Regions from separate parts of the Paenibacillus sp. J22P90 genome, predicted to be linked through region 1. Evidence: predicted binding sites of a transcription regulator. Region 1 holds the regulator's gene; the other holds the start of a gene.

Region 1 (3,425 bases):
AGAACGGTCGGGAAGACCCAATCACCGCCGCGCAAATGGTTGTCTGGCTGAGTGAAACGGAGCACGGGGACGAAGAAGAATTGCACTTTGGGAACAAAGGCGCGCAATTCTGGTACTCTGTCGCCAGCGATACGGATTCATGCTTAAACAGGATGTGTCCATGGTATAAGAAGTGCTTCTATCATCGCGCACGTAATGACGCCAACACGGCTGATGTGATCATCACCAACCATTCACTCCTCTTTACGGATATGAAGGCTGAGAACCGCCTTCTACCGGCTTACAAGCACCTTGTGATTGATGAGGCTCACCACTTTGAAGAAGTGGCAAGTAAACACCTCGGAATTGAGCTGCATGCCTCGGCCTTTTATCATTCCTTATTGTGGCTGTATAAGGATAATCGCAGCGGCCAGCTTCCGATGCTTCGTTTCCGGTTGCAAAGGTCGGATGAAGCGGCGGAGCGCGTAGCGGCTTGGAGTCATACGATTGATGGGTTATTTCCCAAAATTATTGCGATTAAGGAAGACTGGGAACGTTTAAGCGAAGCCTTCTACGAATTAGTTTCTTCAGGGAGCGATCCATCACAGTCGGAAACCTCGCAATATGTGCTGCGGTTGAAGCCAGAAACGCTGCCTTCCAATTGGCGTGAGCTGGTGATTATGGAGGATAACATTTATCTGAATGCAAACGATTTGCTGCGAACGTTGGATAAACTGTTGAATGAGTTGAAGGATCAGCAGGATGGACTTGGTGTTCAAGGGCTTGTGACAGACCTGAACGGAACCGTGAAAGAGCTGTATGAGCATCGTGATGCGCTGCATTTCTTTATGAAAATGGCCGACGAGGGGTACGTATATTGGATCGAGGCGGGCACGTATGCGAAAGCCAAATCGGTGCAGCTGAATTCCGTACCGACGGATGTTAGCGGATTGCTGCAGCAGCATTTCTTTGAAACGAAGGATAGTATCATCCTGACTTCAGCGACACTTTCTGTGAATAAGTCGTTCCAGTATTCAGCGGAGCAGCTAGGTTTAGCGATTCCTGCGGACGAAGAGTCAGGGAAGCTGAAGACGGTGCAACTGCCATCTCCGTTTAACTATCGCGAACAAGCCTTGGTTGTGATTCCACGGGATTTCCCAACCATTAAGGGAGCGGGCGATCCTGTTTTCATAGATGCACTGATTAACTCGCTAAGCGACGTAGCCCAAGTGACGAAAGGCCGCATGCTGGTGCTGTGCACCTCGAATCGGATGCTGAAGCTCGTCCATGCAGGGATGAAGGAGAAGCTGAGTCCTCATGGTATCACCGTACTCGGACAAGGTGTGGATAGCGGCAATCGGAGCAAGCTGACCCGGATGTTCCAGGACAACAAGATGTGCGTGCTGCTGGGCACGAGCTCGTTCTGGGAGGGCGTCGATATTCCAGGGGATGCGCTGAGCTGCCTCGCGATCATTCGACTGCCTTTTCAACCGCCAAATCATCCGCTTGTGGAAGCGAAGTGTGAAAATATTAAGCGACGGAATGAGAATCCGTTCATGAAATTTTCCGTGCCGCAGGCCGTTATTCGTTTTAAACAGGGCTTTGGTCGTCTTGTTCGCAGAGCGTCAGACAAAGGGATCGTGATCATCTACGATACACGTGTCATTGAAACGTATTATGGCAAGCATTTCCTCTATTCGTTGCCTGGTCCGAAGATTGAGCACATGACGTGTGAACAAATGCTACCGAGGATTGAGCAGTGGATGGGGGGAGCCTAAATAAAGTGAAAACCCAAAAAATATCAGAAGCCGTGGTCCGCAGATTGCCGATTTATTTACGTTATTTGAACGAATTGCAAATGAATAATGTGTCAACGGTATCTTCTCAGGATTTAGGTCAGAAGCTGGATCTGAATCCTGCTCAGATTCGCAAGGATTTGGCTTATTTCGGAGAGTTCGGCAAAAAGGGAATCGGCTATGATATCAATTATCTGATTGAGAAGATTCGGCAAATACTGAAGTTGGATCGACATATACAAGTTGCCCTAGTAGGCGCAGGGAATCTTGGCAGAGCCCTTTGCAATTATAATACGTACTTACGCAATGATATGAAAATTGTCGCGCTTTTTGATGCGATGCCTAACAAGTTAGGTGAAGTGATTAATAACTTAGTCGTGCTTCCCATGGATCAAATGAAAACGGTTCTGGCAGAGCTTGGCGTTCGAATTGGCATCATCACCGTGCCCGCGGCAGAAGCGCAAAATGTGGCGAATGAATTCGTCGCTTGCGGAATCGAAGCGATCTTGAATTTTGCACCAGTTATTATTAAGGTGCCTGCAGACGTTCGCGTACATTATGCTGATTTTACGACAGAGCTGCAAAGCTTAGCTTATTATTTGGATTGAAAAAAGGCACGACCCGCGTTGCGTTCAGCGGGCCGTGCCTTTTTTCATTTCGTTATAGAATATTGAATATTACGGAGTAAAGCAAGTAAGCAAGCACCATACTGATTGGAATCGTAATGATCCAAGTGATAAGCATTCGGCCTACCGTACCCCATTGCACTTCATGGAACCGCATGACGCTCCCAGTCCCAATAATGGCAGATGAAATAACGTGCGTAGTGGATAGTGGTTTACCTAAGAACGTCGATATTTGGATAACAATCGAAGACGTTAAGTCTGAGGCAAAGCCATTGATCGGTTCGATTTTGACGATTTTGCCTGACACGGTTTTAATGATTCTCCATCCACCAATGGAAGTTCCAAGCCCCATCGCAGTCGCAGCTGCAATCTTAACCCAGAGTGGAACATTTAAATCCGTTTGATAGCCGGCTGCGACGAGTCCGAATACGATAATCCCCATCGCCTTTTGTGCATCGTTTCCACCGTGTGAGTACGAAAGTAATCCGGCGGAAAGGATTTGAAGCGTACGGAATCCGCGATTAAGCTTGGATCTAGATGTATTACCTGACCAAATGACAATGTATTTGATCAATATCATGATGAGATAACCTAAACCGAAAGCGATAATCGGTGATAAAATCAAAATAATAATGATTTGCGTAAAGCCGCTCCAATTCACGCCATTGAATCCAGCTCCAGCAATGACGGCACCAGCGAGGGAACCAAGCAATGTGTGCGAGGAAGACGAGGGTATCGACAGATACCAAGTAAGCAAGTTCCAAATAATTGCCGCAAGCAAGGCCGCGATAACGACTTCAACACCATTTTCGATCTTAGCTGGATTAGCAATACTTCCGCCAACCGTTTTAGCTACTTCAGAGGACACCATGGCTCCCACAAAATTAAGTGTAGCTGCCATAAAAATCGCAACTCGCGGGCTTAACGCACGTGTAGAGATCGAAGTAGCAATCGCATTAGCTGTATCGTGAAATCCGTTAATGAAGTCGAATGCAAGGGCAAGAATAACGATTACGATCAAGTA
Region 2 (3,425 bases), on a different contig from region 1:
AAGGCATCCTTTTATGCTGGAAAGGGGGCTAAATGAGGAATGCTGGCAGAAATAGTTGCACATTTGCAAGCATTTCCGATAGAAAGGTAACGTTGGTTCAGAAGGTTGTACTTTTACATTTTCACTGGTGCAAATACGAAAAAAGGCCCCCACACATGTGGGAACCTCTCAGGATAATATATGAATTATGTCGCTGAAACAGGTTTAATCGCTTCGGTCCATTCCGTATACTTCTGCAGCGCAGCGCCTTGCTCAATCGCATGACGGGCCATGTAGATGCCTTCTTCGATGGAGCCTGCTTTTTGGGATACCCACAAGCGCACAGCGCTGTTTAGCAGCACCATATTTAAGTAAGGGAGCGCAGCATCTCCGCGCAATACAGACAATGCGGTTTCAGCTTGCAGTTCAGCTGTCCATTCCACTTCAGGAACTTCCACCATCAGCTCATAAATTTCAGGGTCTACAATGAATAACTCACTCGTCTCGCCTTGGATGAGATAAGTTCTAGTTCGCTTATCGACGCCCAGATCCTCGGAGCCCTCCATACCTTGCACGACAATCCCGCGAGAAACTCCTAATTCAATGAGTAAATTCGTGATTTTCTCAAAAACAGTCCCGTGGAACACGCCGACGGCCATATAAGGTGCTTCTGTGAAGCGCAGCAGCTTTTCCGCTGTATTGAACACGGTTCTCAAACCGAGTTCCTTGCGCAGCTCGCGCAGCTCGCCAAGCGGTTCGCACCAGCTTTCGGTTGGTGCGAACAAGAAGCCTGTTCGCGCTGCAGCCGAAATCAGTGCTTCGCGCGAAGCACCGAGCGCATTGACGCCGAGCGCTGTGAGCACATCGGACAACGTGATGCCCCACTTCGGCGGCATGCTCGGACTGCCGTGCAGCGTTGTCGGCAAGCCGCAGGCTGCGAGCACGAACGCTGTTGGCAGCGTCGCGATGAACGTGCGTGTACGCCCATCATAGGGGCCGGCGCAGTCCATGCTGCCAGCTATTGGATACGTCGTCACGCGGTCTCGCAGCGCGTTAATGAAGGCTTTGATTTCATCCGGAGATTCCATCTTAATGCGTTCGGCTACGAGAAAAGCGCCAATTTGGGCCTGTGTCGCCTTTCCGGTAAGTATGAGTTCAGCGGCTTGGGCTGCTTCTTCATAAGTAAGATCTCTGGCTCCGCGTTTACCGCGACCCACTTCTTTTAATAGAGATATCATCGTTTGCGGCCTCCTTTGTTCTGATCCTGTAAAATCTGATATACCTTGACGATGGAGGTTGCGACGTCTACCATACGCTTACGCTCATTCATGGCTTGTTTACGGAGAAAATCATACGCTTCAGCTTCTGAAATGCCTTTGATTTCGCATAAAATTCGCTTAGCCTGATCGACCCACTTGCGTTCCTCGAGTTTGGAAAGGAGCTGTTCACGTTCTTGCTGCCACTCGGTACGTTGGAAATAATGATTGACGCCTAGAAGTAACGCGGCGTGAATTTCTAGCGGACTCATCATGGAGCCGATTAAGCCATCAATACCTGCATCCATTTTACATTCATTAGAAGGAAAAGTGTGTGCATCACACCACCAGAAAAGGGGGAGACTCCGCACAGCAAGCAAGCGAGTACGCCAGTCTGCTACTTTATCAGGACTTACCGATAATAATACAGCATCGACCTTCGGGATGAAAAAGGAAATTTCTTTCATATTAGATGAAGCATAAATGCGGAACCCCAAATCCTTCATGATTTCATCTGGTACACTAGGTGACGGCTCAGAGGAGGCGGCTGAGCGAGTTGGCAGGAACTCGTCGATCAGAATGAATGATTGTAACATGGCAAAACCTCCATCTTGAATAACATTCTTCTCATGATATGTACATGTTAGGTTTTGGTGCTATTTGGAATTATTATACGGCATTACTATAGCATACGCATCTGAATTTTGTCGATATATTACATTGTAATCGTTGTTCAATATTTTTGTGTTATGTTTATTGACATTGGAAAAAACGCATCGTATAATCAAGTTAGAAATCGGCACAATGATGTGCCACCTAACGAAGGCAACGGCGCCTATCCCCTTACAAATACGTAAATGGATAGGCTTTTTATGTTCAATTTACATGGATTTTAAAACTCTATCATGCTGATCACGAGGAAGTGGCAGCAGTGGCAATGAGGCCGATAAGCATCCCGCAATTGATGGGGGTTGTTTGTCGGCCTTTTCTGTCAACGTGCAGTCAAAAACAAATTGGATAGGAAAAAAAGAAGGCGAAAAGCCTCACAAAGGAGAGGGATGGCATGGTAGATCGGAAAAGTTTTTTGCAAGTGGGGCACAAAGGGTCATTATTCAGTTCATTCTTGTATTTTGACATGAGCTTCATGGTTTGGGTGCTCTTAGGACCGCTAGCTGTCATCCTTGCCAAAGATTTTGGTTTGGATGCTGCACAGAAAGCCAATTTGGTTGCATTACCAACCTTGGGAGGGGCGGTCCTTCGATTAGTGCTTGGCGTACTTACAGATAAGATTGGTCCTAAATTAACAGGACAGATTGGACTCTCTTTAACCTTAATTCCTTTATTCTGGGGATGGCAGTTCGCTGACACGATGGGAGATATGTATTTCGTAGCTCTGATGCTTGGTATCGCAGGAGCAAGCTTTGCTGCAGCATTGCCGCTCGCTAGCAGTTGGTATCCGCCGCAGTATCAAGGCCTAGCGATGGGGATTGCTGGCGCAGGGAACAGCGGAACGATCTTCGCTACCTTGTTCGCCAATCGTATAGCACAACATTATGGCGACTGGCACGTTGTTTTCGGTATTGCCATGATTCCAATTGCGGTAACGCTAGTCATATTTAGTGTTTTGGCAAAGGATAGTCCGAATAAACCAGCACCAAAAACGATTGCAGAGTACGGTAAAGTATTGAAGCAGAAGGATTCGTGGCTGTTCTGTATTTTCTATAGTGTTACTTTCGGCGGTTTTGTAGGGATGGCATCTTATCTTACGATTTTCTTCAATACACAATATGGACTTTCACCTGTACGTGCTGCAGACTTTACAACTCTTTGCGTCATCGGAGGCAGCTTCTTCCGTCCCGTTGGTGGCTGGCTCGCAGATAAGCTCGGCGGAATTCGCATGTTAATGGTGCTTTACGGAGTTGTTGGTTTAATGATGGCCGGTATCTCTACGCTTCCTGCACTTTCATTGACGACAGTCATGCTCTTCGTTGCGATGATGGCTTTCGGAATGGGGAATGGTTCTGTATTCCAACTTGTGCCACAGCGCTTCAAATCGGAAATTGGTGTTATGACAGGAATCGTAGGGGCAGCAGGGGGACTTGGCGGATACTTCTTACCTAAAATCCTTGGCAATCTGAAGCTATCCACAGGCTCTTTCACACCAGGATTTCTAATTCTAAGTGGAATTGC

What was found. The regulator Rex, encoded in region 1, represses fermentation and respiration genes when NADH is low (regulators of the CRP and FNR family bind a similar motif). The targets are predictions, from matches to a motif close to TTGTGAAATATTTCACAA.
Region 2: the regulator Rex is predicted to act here: its motif matches at 2,267-2,284, upstream of AC58UX_RS00270 (nitrate/nitrite transporter).

Annotation. Positions count from the first base shown of each region.
Region 1 covers NZ_JCAUAY010000007.1:105,235-108,659, reverse strand. Annotated here, with positions in the region: gene dinG (ATP-dependent DNA helicase DinG) at 1-1,757, shown strand, start outside; gene AC58UX_RS22315 (redox-sensing transcriptional repressor Rex) at 1,763-2,383, shown strand; gene AC58UX_RS22310 (inorganic phosphate transporter) at 2,436-3,425, opposite strand, start outside.
Region 2 covers NZ_JCAUAY010000001.1:58,849-62,273, forward strand. Annotated here, with positions in the region: gene AC58UX_RS00260 (anthranilate phosphoribosyltransferase) at 186-1,217, opposite strand; gene AC58UX_RS00265 (ANTAR domain-containing response regulator) at 1,214-1,831, opposite strand; gene AC58UX_RS00270 (nitrate/nitrite transporter) at 2,299-3,425, shown strand, end outside.